2 regions of the Streptomyces sp. NBC_01591 genome follow, and region 1 is predicted to be linked to the other one. Evidence: riboswitches for the same ligand, from Rfam matches in the RefSeq annotation. Region 1 holds a riboswitch; the other holds the start of a gene.

Region 1 (7,248 bases):
CGCCGTCCAGGGTGCGCTGCTGGCGCTCCTTGAACTCCTCCGTCGCCGCCACCTTGAACGAGACCGCCTTGGCCGCGATCACGTGCTCCAGCGGGCCGCCCTGCTGGCCCGGGAAGACCGCGGAGTTGATCTTCTTGGCGAGCTCCTGCGTCGACAGGATGACGCCACCGCGCGGACCGCCGAGGGTCTTGTGCGTGGTGGTCGTGACGACGTGGGCGTGCGGCACCGGGTTGGGGTGCAGCCCCGCGGCCACCAGACCGGCGAAGTGCGCCATGTCGACCATGAGGTACGCGCCGACCTCGTCCGCGATGCGGCGGAAGGCGGCGAAGTCCAGCTGACGGGGGTACGCGGACCAGCCGGCGACGATCAGCTTCGGCTTGGACTCCTTGGCCAGACGCTCGACCTCGGCCATGTCCACGACGCCGGTCTCGTCGACGTGGTACGGGACCACGTTGTAGAGCTTGCCGGAGAAGTTGATCTTCATGCCGTGGGTCAGGTGACCGCCGTGGGCCAGGTTCAGGCCCATGATCGTGTCGCCCGGCTTGAGCAGCGCGAACATCGCGGCGGCGTTGGCCTGCGCACCGGAGTGCGGCTGGACGTTCGCGGCCTCGGCGCCGAACAGCGCCTTGATGCGGTCGATGGCGATCTGCTCGACGACGTCGACGTGCTCGCAGCCGCCGTAGTAGCGGCGGCCGGGGTAGCCCTCGGCGTACTTGTTGGTGAGGACGGAGCCCTGGGCCTCCATGACCGCGACCGGAGCGAAGTTCTCCGAGGCGATCATCTCGAGGGTGGACTGCTGACGGTGGAGCTCGGCGTCGACAGCGGCGGCGACGTCCGGGTCCAGCTCGTGGAGGGAGGAGTTGAGAAGCGACATCAGGTGGTCCCTTGGGGTCTTTAGTTGCCGGAGAACTCGGTGTACTCGTCGGCGGAGAGCAGGTCCCCCGGCTCCTCCGCGACGCGTACCTTGAACAGCCAGCCGCCTTCGAAGGGAGCGGAGTTCACCAGCGACGGGTCGTCCACGACGTCCTGGTTCGCCTCGGTGACCTCGCCGGTCACCGGGGAGTACAGGTCGCTGACCGACTTGGTCGACTCCAGCTCACCACAGGTCTCGCCCGCGGTCACCGTGTCACCGACCTCGGGGAGCTGGACGTAGACGACGTCGCCGAGCGCGTTGGCCGCGTGCTCGGTGATACCGATCGTGGCCACACCGTCCTCGACGGCCGACAGCCACTCGTGCTCCTTGCTGTAACGCAGCTGCTGGGGGTTGCTCATGACCTGAATTCTCCTGTACGCGGGGGAGTGCTGATGAACGGTGGTCTTACGGTGTGAGACGCGAATGCGTCACTTCTCGAGGAGCGCGGACGTCACTTCTGGCGCTTGTAGAACGGCAGCGCCACGACCTCGTACGGCTCGTGGGTGCCCCGGACGTCCACTCCGACGCCCTCGGCACCGGGCGTGGCGTGCGCGGCGTCGACGTACGCCATGGCGATCGGCTTGCCCAGGGTGGGCGACGGGGCGCCCGAGGTGACCTCGCCGACGACCTCGCCGCCGACGACGACCGAGAAGCCGGCGCGCGGCACCCGGCGGCCCTCGGCGACCAGCCCGACCAGCTTGCGCGGCGGGGCGGTCTCGGCGTGCTCGGCGGCGGCCTGGAGGGCCTTGCGGCCGACGAAGTCGCCCTCCTTCTCGAACTTCACGACCCGGCCGAGACCGGCGTCGAACGGGGTGAGCCCGGTGGTCAGCTCGTGTCCGTACAGCGGCATGCCCGCCTCCAGGCGCAGCGTGTCGCGGCAGGAGAGCCCGCACGGGATCAGGCCGCGGGAGGCGCCCGCCTCGGTCAGCGCCTTCCACAGCTGCTCGGCGTGGACGGGGGCGACGAACAGCTCGAAGCCGTCCTCACCGGTGTAGCCGGTACGGGCGATCAGCGCGGGGACACCGGCGACCGTGCCGGGCAGACCGGCGTAGTACTTCAGACCGTCCAGGTCGGCATCGGTGACGGCGGCCAGGATGGCGGGGGACTCGGGGCCCTGGACGGCGAGCAGCGCGTACGCGTCGCGGTCGTCGCGCACCTCGGCGTCGAAGCCGTCGGCCCGCGCCGTCAGCGCGTCCAGCACGATCTGGGCGTTGCCCGCGTTGGCGACGACCATGTACTCGCTCTCGCCGAGGCGGTAGACGATCAGGTCGTCCAGGATGCCGCCGTCCTCGGCGCAGATCATCGTGTAGCGGGCCCGGCCCACGGCGACGGTGCCGATGTTGCCGACCAGCGCGAAGTTCAGGAAGGCCGCCGCCTCGGGGCCGGTGACGGTGATCTCGCCCATGTGCGACAGGTCGAAGAGGCCGGCCTTCGTGCGCACCGCGTTGTGCTCGTCGCGCTCACTGGCGTACCGCAGGGGCATGTCCCAGCCCGCGAAGTCGGTCATGGTCGCGCCCAGCGAACGGTGCAGGGCATCGAGGGCGGTGAGACGGGGGGCGGTGCTCATGGATATGGCTCCCAGGGCATGACGACGAGGACAATCCCTCCCCATCTGTCATCGGAACCTGAGAGGTTCGCCGAGAGCCCCTGGAAGGGTTCGGCTTGCACCTTGGGTGGAGCCGCGAAGCGGCCCGCTTTTCAGATCTGCCTCATCCACGCGGTACGGGGCCTGAGAGATTCAAGGGAGGAACTTGCTCCTTCGGCGCCCGGCACAAACGGTGACCGGAACTCTCCCGCGCGGATTCAAGCGGCCTTTATGCAGTTGGCCGGGTCATCATCGCACGCATCGAGCCGGAGTGGGGCCTCGGTCCCCCACCGGAATTCGGCGGCGTGGACGGTTGTGCAGCATTACCTTTTCTTTACACTTCATGGGCATACGTGGGGTGACCCGACAGGGGAGGGCGATGACGTTGCAGCGGTACGCGACGACCGCGGGGGTCGCGCACGGCGCGATGCCCGCACAGCCGGGGGCCCCGGCGAGGGAGATGTCCGGCCCGCACGCGCCCGTCGTGCGGGATCTGCGGGAGCGGTCCGGGCGCAGTCCGCGCGGCCTGCGTTTCGCCACGGGCGACGTGGTGGTGGTCTCCGGGCTGCCCGGCAGCGGCAAGTCGACGCTCATCCGGCGGGCGGTGACGACGGCGCACGCCATCGACTCCCAGGACACCCGTGACCGCTGGGCGCGGGCCATGCCCCGCTTACTGCCGTACGCCCTCTACCGCCCGCTCGTCCGCGCCGCCCACTACTGGGGGCTGTGGCGGGTGCTGCGTTCCGGGGAGTCCGTCGTCGTCCACGACTGCGGGACGCAGTCGTGGGTGCGCGGCTGGCTGGCCCGTGGCGCGCGGCGCCGTGGCCGTGTGCTGCATCTCGTCCTGCTCGACGTCACACCCGCGACCGCGAGGGAGGGCCAGCGCGAGCGCGGACGCGGCGTATCGGGCTACGCCTTCGCCCGGCACCGCAGGGCGGTGGGCAGGCTGCTGAGGGCGGCCGAGACCGGCCTGCTGCCGCCCGGGTGCGGCTCGGCGGTGCTGCTGGACCGGGAGGCGGCGGGGAGGCTCGACCGGATCACGTTCTCGGACGGGCGGTTCGGGGCCGGGCGTTAATCTTCTGCCGGAAAGCTTGGGTGAGAAGGGGAAGCAGTGGACGTTCCGGCGCAGGTCCAGTCCCATCCGCAGGGCGGATGGCCGGCCAATGAGCTCGAAGAAGTGCTGATGGCCTCGGTGGGCAGCCCGGAGGCGGGCGGCCGCCTCGTCGAGGTGCTCGGACGCAGCCAGGTATGGGTGCCGCTGCCCAACGGCGGCGGACCCGACTCGTCGGACCTGGACCTGCCGACGCTGGAGATCGAGGGCGCCGCGTACGTCCCCGTGTTCAGCTCCGAACAGCAGTTCCTCGCCTGCGTCGGCACCCAGATGTCCTTCACCGTCGCGCCCGCCCGCGACTTCGCCCGCGGGCTGCCCCCGCAGCTCGGCATCGCCGTGAACCCGGGCGGCGCGGTCGGGCTGCCGCTGCCGCCGCCCGCCGTGGCCGAACTCTGCCGGGCCGGACGCACCCCGCTGGACGGGCCGGCCAGCGGCGGCAGGGTCCGGCTGTACGAACCGGACTGGAAGGAGGAGCCCGTCGACTTCCTCTCCGCGGCGGCCGGTGAATTCGAGGTGAGCGGCGTCGTGCTCTCCGCCCGCCGGGCGCTGGCCAGCATCGAGGGCGGCGACCCCGTCCTCTTCATCGGCGTCGAGTTCTCCACCTGGGAAGGCGCGGGGCGCAATGCCCCGATGGACGCCCTCGGCCGTGCTCTGGGCCGGGTCGAGGTGCCCTGGCCGGTCAATCTCGTACTGCTCGATGTGGCGCAGGACCCGGTCGCCGACTGGATGCGGGAGAAGATCCAGCCGTTCTACCAGCGGGCGGGCGCGTAGGGCCTTTCGTGGCGCCCGTGGCGGGCACCGGCGTGGAACACCGCTTCGACCCATGGCGTCAAGTCGGTGTCAGGACCGGCGCATAAGCTGGTTTCATGGCTGGTGCCTCGGCATCATGCCGCACCCGTGTGCCCGGGAGCGGCGGGCCGACACAGTGGATCGAAGAGGGGCGGGACCAGGTGAGTGCGTCAGGCACCGCGGCGGCCGGGCAGGTCGAGCACATGCTGCGCCAAGTGACGCCCGGGCGCTATGACGCGTACGAGGCACTGCTGCAGGCCCTCGCGAGCGGCCGGATCTGGATGCTCCTCTGGCACGGCCAGGCGGGCTCGCCCGACGCCCAGTACGGAAACATGGAGGTCGACGGCCTCGGCTACGCCCCCTGTGTGACCTCCGCCCAGGAGCTCTCGGCCAGTGGCTGGAACCGCGCCCATGAGCTGGTCGGCGGCCGGGACATCGCCCGAGCCCTCTTCCCCGACCGCTGGGGCATCTGGCTCAACCCGCACGCCCCCGGCGGCGGCGTGGGCATCCCCTGGCTGGATCTGCGCCGGATCGCCACCGGCCTCGACCGGATGCCGGCCGGCCCGCTCCGGCTCACCGAGCCGGCCATCGAGATCCCGCAGTTCTACGCCCTGCTCACGCAGAACGCCCATCGCACACCGGCGATCCGCTCGCTGCGCCGCGCCTGGGTGCAGCCCGCGCTCGGGGTCCCGTACCTCACCATCGGTCTCGACCTCTACGACACGAGCCCGCCCTCGGTGGACGCGGCGCGCGCGATGATGCAGCAGTCGATCTCCGCCGTCCCGGACGGGCTGCCCGTCTCCACCGTCGCGATGTCCGACGAGTACGACCCGGTCGCGATGTGGCTGCGCGCCAACGCCCGCCCGTTCTACGACCGTGAGGCGCATGCCCCGGCGGCCCCCGCCGCGGGCTACGGCTACCCGCCGCAGGGCACGTACTGACCCTTCTGGGGCTGTTCGCCCCTGAAGACCGGAATGCAGTTGTACGTTGCCGGATTCCCGGAACGCGACCATAAGGCACCAACTCCCCGAATGTGCACGCACGTTCATTTGCCCGGCGCCTCATCTGGCCTTCCATGTCCGAGATTTCCATGCTGGGCACGTCTGATGGTGAAAGCGTCGCGAATCTGCGCGCATGCCCCCTTCCGTATCCCTTCCGTATTAACTGACCTGTGTTCGGCGGGCGTTCACATCCGTCCGGATAACGGAACACCCCAGACCGCATCACGGTTAGGCATCCATTCGCCTGTCGGTATGGCTACCAGTCGTAACGGCAATGAAGACTCCCGCAGCAAGGGCGTCTTGCCGCCTCTGCGTACGACTGACTGATCGTGCCGCCACAGCGGCCAGTTCGGCCCGGCCACCGCCGGTTGAGAGGGGTCCTTGCCACGATGACGGCACCACTGCACGAGCCGACCAAGGAAGCGGATCCGGTCGCGACCGGCGGTCCCGCAGTCGACTCCGGGGTGAAGAAGGTCGAGGGACGGTCTCTCAAGCAGATCGCCTGGAACCGCCTGAAGCAGGACAAGGTCGCTCTGACGGGTGGCATCGTTGTCCTCGGCCTGATCGTGGTGGCGATCTTCGCTCCGCTGATCGTGAACCTGTTCGGGCATCCGCCGAACGAGTTCCACCAGGACATGCTCGACCCGCTGACCAATCTCCCTATGGGTGATCTCGGCGGCGTGAGCGGCGACTACCTCTTCGGCGTCGAGCCCAACAAGGGCCGCGACATCTTCAGCCGGGTCGTCTACGGTGCCCGGATCTCGCTGCTCGTGGCCTTCCTGGCGGCCTTGGTCGCCGTCGCCCTCGGCACTCTCTTCGGGATCATCGCCGGCTACTTCGGCGGCTGGGTGGACGCGGTGATCAGCCGGGTCATGGACGTGCTGCTGTCCTTCCCGCAGCTCCTCTTCATCATCTCGCTGGTCTCGGTCCTCCCCGACGATCTGCTCGGGCTCACCGGCAGCGGCGTACGCATCGCCGTACTCGTCGCCGTCATCGGCTTCTTCGGCTGGCCGTACGTGGGACGCATCGTCCGGGGCCAGACGCTCTCGCTGCGCGAGCGCGAGTACGTGGAGGCGGCGCGCAGCCTCGGCGGGGGACGGACACACATCCTCTTCCGTGAGCTGCTGCCGAACCTGGTGGCGCCGATCACCGTCTACGCGACGCTCATGATCCCCACCAACATCCTCACCGAAGCGGCCCTCAGCTTCCTCGGTGCCGGTGTCCGGCCGCCCACCGCCTCCTGGGGCGGGATGCTGCGGGACGCCCTGGAGACGTACGAGCACGACCCGATGTTCATGGTCTTCCCCGGCGTGACGATCTTCATCACCGTGCTGGCCTTCAACCTCTTCGGGGACGGGCTGCGCGACGCCCTGGACCCCAAGGGGACCCGATAGCCCACGACTTGCCCCTGCCGCATCGTCAGGTGGCTCTTCCCATGGTTCTCCGGCAAGCAACGGCCTGGGACCGCGATCTCGGAGGTTACGAGAAAATGTCCACAGTTACCTCGAAACGACGGCTCACCGCTGGTGCGGCCCTCGTGGTCGCGGCGCTGATGACCACCACGGCGTGCGGCGGCGGCGACAGCGAAGGCGGCGGCAAGTCGAAGGGCGCCGGCTTCAACGCGGCGTTCAACAAGGTTGCCAACCCGTCCACCAAAAAGGGTGGAACGCTGAAGATGGTCGGCAAGCAGGACCTCGACTCCGCCGACCCCCAGCGTGCCTACTACGGCATGGCCTGGGACTTCATGCGCTTCTACACCCGCCAGCTGGTCACGTACGACACCAAGCCGGGTGTGGCCTCCACCAAGCTGGTCGGCGACCTGGCCACCGGCCCCGGTGAGATCACGGAC
Region 2 (7,248 bases), 4.6 Mb from region 1:
TCAGCCTGGACGAGGCCTTCGTGGACCTGGAGGCCGGAGGGACCGCCGATGACACGGCTTCGGCACTGGAGATCGGTGAGCAGCTGCGTACGGCCATCAAGGCGGTCACCGGGCTCAGCGGTTCGGTCGGGCTCGCCGGTTCCAAGATGCTGGCCAAGATCGCTTCGGAGGAGGCGAAACCGAACGGTCTGCTGCTCATAGAGCCCGGCACGGAGCGGGAGCTGCTCGCACCCATGTCGGTACGGATTCTCCCCGGCGTCGGGCCCGCGACGGCGGACCATCTGCGCCGCGCCGGGATGACGACGGTCGACGACCTGGTGGAGGCGGGTGAGGACGAGCTCGTACGGCTGCTGGGGAAGGCCCACGGCGGCTCGCTCCACCGTATGGCGTTCGGGTACGACGACCGGCCGGTGGTCGCGGAGCGGGACGCCAAATCGGTGTCGGTCGAGGACACCTTCGACGCCGATCTGCACGACCGGGTGCGGATCAGGACGGAGGTCGAGCGGCTGGCCGACCGATGTGTCCAGCGGTTGCGGGGCGCGGGGCGGTCCGGGCGGACGGTGGTGCTGAAGGTGCGCCGGTACGACTTCTCGACGCTCACGAGGTCCGAGACGCTCCGCGGGCCCACGGACGACCCCTCGGTGGTCCGTGAGGCCGCCGCACGGCTCCTGGAGGCCGTGGACACCACTGGAGGCGTCCGGCTCCTCGGAGTGGGCGTGACGGGGCTTGCCGACTACACGCAGGAGGATCTCTTCGCCCAGGCCGCCGGTGAGCAGACCGCAGTCGAGGAATCGGCCGGGGGGACGACACCGGCGGGGGACGACGGGGCCGAGCTGCCGGGCGATCCCCGGGCGGAGGCCCCGGAGACCGCCGAGCAGCGCGCCGCACGGCGGTGGCCCGCCGGACATGACGTACGCCATGACGTGTACGGCCATGGCTGGGTCCAGGGCAGCGGCGTCGGCCGGGTGACCGTGCGGTTCGAGGAGCCCGAGTCGGCGCCAGGCCGGGTGCGTACGTTCCGGATCGACGACCCGGAACTCCAGCCGGCCGATCCGCTGCCGTTGGTGCGGGACCCGGTGGACTACTCGTCCTGGCCGGCCAGTCTGCCGAAGTCCCTGTCCGGGCCGGTCTCCTCGGGCGGGGAGTCCAGACCGTAGTGCCGGTAGAGCTGGAGTTCCTGTTCCGGTGAGAGATGGCGGCCGACGCCGAAGTCGGGCGCGTCCTTGATCAGCGCTCGGTCGAAGGGGATGCGGAGCGTGTCCTCCACGAATTCGCTGGGTTCCAGCGGGACGAAGGCGTCCCGGCTGAAGAGTCCGGTGCGTACGGCTGCCCACTCGGGCACACCGGTCGCGTCGTCGAGATACACCTCGTCCACGGTTCCGATCTTGGTGCCCTTGCGGTCGAACGCCTTGCGGCCGATCAGGCTGCGCGGATCGATGTCGGTCTGCACGGTCCCTCCCACTGGTCGCGGCTACTCCACAAGCACTACAAAAAGGCAGATCCGGGTGGTTGGCCACTCGAGAAATCAGCCACGAACCCCGCTGGTAGGCTGGTGATGGCTGCTGACCCCGTGCGGGAGAGTCCTCCGGAGCTGATCCGAAGGCGCCGAAGGAGCAAATCCTCCCCGGAATCTCTCAGGCCCCCGTACCGCACGGACGAGGTCACTCTGGAAAGCAGGGCGGGTATCGTGCGGCCGAGTGCCGGTGCGAGTCCCTTCCTCACCGACGGTGAAAGCCGGTACGCCGCAGGGCGCGCCGGTGAAGCTCTCAGGTTGAGATGACAGAGGGGGAGGCCGTTCGGGCACCCGCGCCGTGGTGCCCCTCGCAGGTCGTGACAGACCAGGAGGCCTCCACCATGACCCCCCGTCGCACTCCGCTCTCCCAGCTGGAGCAGGGCATTCCGTTCGAGCATCGCCATATCGGACCCGATGCCGAGGCGCAGTCGAAGATGCTCGCCCAGGTCGGTTACGGCTCGCTGGACGAGCTCACCGCGGCCGCGGTGCCCGATGTCATCAAGAGCGCGGAGGCACTCGGGCTGCCGGCCGCACGCACCGAGGCCGAGGTCCTCGCCGAGCTGCGCGACCTCGCGGACCGCAACCAGGTGCTGGCCCCGATGATCGGGCTCGGCTACTACGGCACCTTCACCCCGCCGGTGATCCTGCGCAACGTCATGGAGAACCCCGCCTGGTACACGGCCTACACGCCGTACCAGCCGGAGATCTCGCAGGGCCGCCTGGAGGCGCTGCTCAACTTCCAGACCATGGTCGCCGAGCTGACCGGGCTGCCCACCTCCGGCGCCTCGCTGCTCGACGAGGGCACCGCGGCTGCCGAGGCCATGGCGCTCTCCCGGCGCGTCGGCAAGGTGAAGGACGGTGTCTTCCTGGTCGACGCCGACGCCCTGCCGCAGACGATCGCGGTCATCGAGACCCGCGCCGAGCCGACCGGTGTCGAGGTCGTCGTCGCCGACCTGTCCGACGGCATCCCGGCGGAGATCGCCGAGCGCGGTGTCTTCGGCGTGCTGGTGCAGTACCCGGGCGCCTCCGGAGCTGTCCGGGACATCAAGCCCGTCATCGAGCAGGCCCACGGGCTGGGTGCGATCGTCACGGTCGCCGCCGACCTGCTCGCCCTGACCCTGCTCACCTCGCCCGGTGACCTGGGCGCGGACATCGCGGTCGGCACCACGCAGCGCTTCGGTGTGCCGATGGGCTTCGGCGGACCGCACGCCGGATTCATGGCCGTACGTGAGAAGTTCGCCCGCAGCCTTCCCGGCCGCCTCGTCGGTGTCTCCGTCGACGCGGACGGCAACAAGGCCTACCGGCTGGCCCTGCAGACCCGCGAGCAGCACATCCGCCGCGAGAAGGCCACCAGCAACATCTGTACCGCCCAGGTGCTGCTCGCCGTCATGGCCGGAATGTACGCCGTCTACCACGGCCCGGACGGGCTGCGGACGATCGCCCGGCGTACCCACCGTTACGCGACGATCCTGGCCGAGGGCCTGCGCGCCGCCGGGGTCGACGTCGTGACCGGCGCCTACTTCGACACTCTCACCGTGCGCGTCCCGGGCAGGGCCGCGGAGACCGTCGCCGCCGCCCGCGAGTGTGGGGTCAACCTGCGGCTCGTCGACGCCGACCTGGTCTCCCTCGCCTGCGACGAGACCACCACGCGTGCGCAGATCGCCGCCGTCTGGGCCGCCTTCGGCGCCGACGGGGACATCGAGGCGCTGGACGCCACCGCTGCCGACGCGCTTCCCGAGGGTCTGCTGCGCACCGACGAGATCCTCACCCACCCGGTCTTCCACCAGCACCGCTCCGAGACCGCGATGCTGCGCTACCTGCGCAGGCTCGCCGACCGGGACTACGCGCTGGACCGCGGCATGATCCCGCTCGGCTCCTGCACCATGAAGCTGAACGCGACCACCGAGATGGAGTCGATCACCTGGCCCGAGTTCGGCGCGCTGCACCCCTTCGCTCCGGCCGAGCAGGCGCAGGGCTTCCTCACCCTCATCCGCGAGCTGGAGGAGCGCCTCGCCGAGGTCACCGGGTACGACGCGGTCTCCATCCAGCCGAACGCGGGCTCGCAGGGCGAGTTCGCGGGCCTGCTGGCCGTGCGGGCGTACCACCGGGCCAACGGCGACGAGCAGCGCACCGTCTGCCTCATCCCGTCCTCCGCGCACGGCACCAACGCGGCCAGCGCCGTCATGGCCGGCATGAAGGTCGTCGTGGTCAAGACCGCCGACGACGGCGAGGTGGACATAGAGGACCTCCGCGCCAAGATCGAGAAGCACCGCGACGAGCTCGCCGTGCTCATGATCACGTACCCGTCGACGCACGGTGTGTTCGAGGAGCACGTCGCCGACATCTGCGCCGAGGTGCACGACGCCGGCGGTCAGGTGTACGTCGACGGTGCCAACCTCAACGCGCTGGTGGGCCTCGCCAGGCCGGGCCGGTTCGGCGGCGACGTCTCGCACCTGAACCTGCACAAGACCTTCTGCATCCCGCACGGCGGCGGCGGCCCCGGCGTCGGCCCGGTCGGCGTGCGCGCGCACCTCGCGCCGTACCTGCCGAACCACCCGCTGCAGCCCGCCGCGGGCCCCGAGACCGGTGTCGGACCGATCTCGGCCGCTCCGTGGGGCTCGGCCGGTATTCTCCCCATCTCCTGGGCGTACGTACGCCTGATGGGCGGGGAGGGCCTGAAGCGTGCGACGCAGGTCGCCGTGCTCGCGGCCAACTACATCGCCAAGCGTCTGGAACCGCACTACCCGATCCTGTACAACGGCCCGGCCGGTCTGGTCGCGCACGAGTGCATCGTGGACCTGCGGCCGATCTCCAAGGCCACCGGCGTCAGCGTCGACGACATCGCCAAGCGTCTGATCGACTACGGCTTCCACTCGCCGACCATGTCGTTCCCGGTCGCCGGGACGCTGATGATCGAGCCGACCGAGAGCGAGAACCTCGCGGAGCTCGACCGGTTCTGCGACACGATGATCGCCATTCGCGGCGAGGTCGAGAAGGTGGCCTCCGGCGAATGGAGCATGGACGACAACCCGCTGCACAACGCTCCGCACACGGCGGCGATGCTGGGCGGGGAGTGGAAGCACGAGTACAGCCGTGAGGTGGCGGTCTTCCCGGCCGGAGTCTCGGCCGCCGACAAGTACTGGCCGCCGGTGCGCCGGATCGACGGTGCCTTCGGTGACCGTAACCTCGTCTGCTCCTGCCCGCCGCTGGACGAGTACGACAGCTGAGTCATGAGCGTCACCGCGTGACGCGGTCATGCGTCGGGGCCGGTTCGGAGGATTCTCCGGGCCGGCCCCAGCTCGTACCGGCCGCGATCAGGCGGCCCTCATCACCCGATCGGTGCCCAGGGGCCGGTGCGGAGCGATGATCTGGCCGTCCGGGAGCAGCTCACCGGTGTCCTCGAAGAGCAGGACTCCGTTGCACAGCAGGCTCCAGCCCTGTTCCGGGTGGTGCGCCGTCAGGCGTGCGGCTTCCCGGTCGGCTGAGTCGGCGGTCGGGCATGGTGGCTGATGCTGGCACATGGCTGGGTTCTTTCGCTGCGTTGTAGTGAATGTCCTGCGGCTGGATGAGGTGTTCATGGCCGCCCCCCGTATCGATCGGTCCGGTCCCAGTGTTGCCCCACGGGCGTCAATCCGCAGGGATTTCGCAGCAGCACTTCCCCTTACTCGAAGGACGCATCACCCGCGCGGACGGTTCACCGCAACTGCACTGTCCCTTCGGGTGGTTCGGGGTGGCCGGACCGGGCTAGTCCGGACGGGCATCGAAGTGCGCCCCCTCAGCGCTGTGCCCCGCCACGGGCTTGAGTTCTAGTAGTCGTTGCAACACCCCAGTTCAGGGGATGCAATGGACTTCCAGATCCGCAAAGAACGCTTGAGGCAAGGGCCCAAGAAGCTGTACCGGGAACGGGAGGCGTACTTCGCGCTCATGAAGCAGGGCGTGAGCAACACGGAGGCCTGCCGAATCGTCGGAATCAACCGGCGCACGGGCAAACGATGGCGGCATGGCTACCAGATCGCAGGCAGGAAGTGGGTGCCCCCGACCAGGGTGGTTCCCACTTCCGGGCCGTCGCGCTACCTGCGAGAAGCAGACCGGATCCACATAGCCGAGCGGCTGAGGGAGAAGGCATCGATACGGGTCATCGCGGCTGAACTGGGACGTAGTCCTTCGACTGTCAGCCGCGAGATCAGACGCAACCGGCATCCAGAAGAGCGGCCAGTACCGCCCGTTCGCAGCTGCGGCCCGAGCCGGGGCTGGCAGGCCCCGGCCGAAGCCGGGGAAGATCGGTCAGAACCCGGAGCTGCGGGAGTACATCCAGGACCGCCCGGGCAGGCGCTGGAGCCCGGAGCAGATGGTCCAGCACCTGCACCGCGACTTTCCCGACCGTCCGGAGATGCACGTGGTCCACGAGACCATCTACCAGGCCCTCTACGTCCAAGGCCGCGGAGAACTCCGACGGGAACTGACCAAGGCTCTGCGTACAGGACGCGCCCGTCGCAAGCCCCGCCGCCAAGCCCAGCAGCGTAATCCCCGCTACTCGGCCCCCATGGTGATGATCAGCGACGCCCGGCCGAGGCCGCTGACCGGGCCGTCCCCGGCCACGGGGAGGGAGACTTGATCATCGGCAGGACAGCGGGTCAGCCACTGGCACACTGGTGGAGCGGACCACCCGATACGTGATGCTCGTCCACCTGCCCCACGGTCGCGGCACTGAGCTCGTGCGCGATGCCCTCCTGGAGACCGTCCAGGTCCTGCCGACACACGTGAAACGGTCGTTGACCTGGGACCAAGGCAGTGAAATGGGCCGCCATCACGAGTTCGCAATCGCGGTCGGCATGCCTGTCTACTTCTGCGACCCTGCCAGCCCCTGGCAGGGTCGCAGAAGTAGAACACCTATGGGTGCAGTCTTGGCGGGCTGAACTTCTCCGACGGGAGGTGTTCGGCGGGACCGTCGGGTGACTCGGAGAACAACGGCCTGCTCCGGCAGTACTTCCCCAAAGGCACCGACCTGTCCGGGCACACCCGGGAGCATCTGGACGCCGTGGCCACCGGGCTGAACAGCCGACCACGCAAGACGCTCGGCTGGGAAACCCCAGCCGAGCGCCTACATGGACTGCTCACGGCCTGATCACCCGACCGCGTGTTGCAACGACTCCTGGAATTCGCCGGGTGGTGGCGGGGCACAGCGTTCTGATGCGGGGGCCGGTTCTCAGGCCGGTGATCCGAGCAGGGGGCCGGGGCCGGGGGGGATGCGCAGCGTCATCACGCGGAGGAGATCGGCGACCCGGTGCGGGCGGTGTGCCGCGATACCCGGTGGGGCGGGAGCCAGCGGAACCAGCAGATCGGCAGGGGCGAGCGTCCCGCCGGAGGCGTCGGCCTCGACGTCGCTGTGCAGCCACAGCGCCAGCATGTAGAGCTCCGGGATGGACAGCAGCCGCGGCTGGTAGGGCGTTGTGGCCGTCTCGGCCTGGCGCAGGGCGAGTTCGGTCGAGGCGATGTAGGGGCCCTCGAAGAAGTGCGAGAAGGTCCAGCCGTCCGGAGTGAGCATGGTGTCCGCCGCGGCGACGGCCTGCTCCGAGCTGTGGATCAGGAACCGCCACGCGGCGAGTCGGGTGGCGGGAGCGAGCCCGCCCGGCCCGATCCGGTCCAGTACATGGACGGGGAGCGGAAGTTCGGGGCTCAGTGGTCCCTCGGCCGACCGGAGGGCGGGCGTGCGGGCTTCGCGGACCGCGGTGGGT

Evidence for each region. Region 1 has a riboswitch for glycine ahead of gcvT (glycine cleavage system aminomethyltransferase GcvT). Riboswitches for the same ligand answer to the same signal wherever they lie in the genome.
Region 2: it holds a riboswitch for glycine, as region 1 does, so the genes downstream of both, gcvP (aminomethyl-transferring glycine dehydrogenase) here and gcvT (glycine cleavage system aminomethyltransferase GcvT) in region 1, are expected to answer to the same signal.

The regions. Positions count from the first base shown of each region.
Region 1 is NZ_CP109327.1:6,189,992-6,197,239, forward strand. It holds gene glyA (serine hydroxymethyltransferase) at 1-874, opposite strand, end outside; gene gcvH (glycine cleavage system protein GcvH) at 895-1,272, opposite strand; gene gcvT (glycine cleavage system aminomethyltransferase GcvT) at 1,365-2,480, opposite strand; glycine riboswitch at 2,622-2,719, opposite strand; gene OG978_RS28685 (AAA family ATPase) at 2,878-3,573, shown strand; gene OG978_RS28690 (enhanced serine sensitivity protein SseB) at 3,610-4,380, shown strand; gene OG978_RS28695 (enhanced serine sensitivity protein SseB C-terminal domain-containing protein) at 4,560-5,339, shown strand; gene OG978_RS28700 (ABC transporter permease) at 5,789-6,793, shown strand; gene OG978_RS28705 (ABC transporter substrate-binding protein) at 6,889-7,248, shown strand, end outside.
Region 2 is NZ_CP109327.1:1,581,591-1,588,838, reverse strand. It holds gene OG978_RS07465 (DNA polymerase IV) at 1-1,157, shown strand, start outside; gene OG978_RS07460 (PRC-barrel domain-containing protein) at 1,082-1,450, opposite strand; glycine riboswitch at 1,564-1,660, shown strand; gene gcvP (aminomethyl-transferring glycine dehydrogenase) at 1,855-4,740, shown strand; gene OG978_RS07450 (DUF5999 family protein) at 4,828-5,034, opposite strand; partial or broken gene OG978_RS07445 (IS30 family transposase) at 5,357-6,638, shown strand; gene OG978_RS07440 (hypothetical protein) at 6,720-7,248, opposite strand, start outside.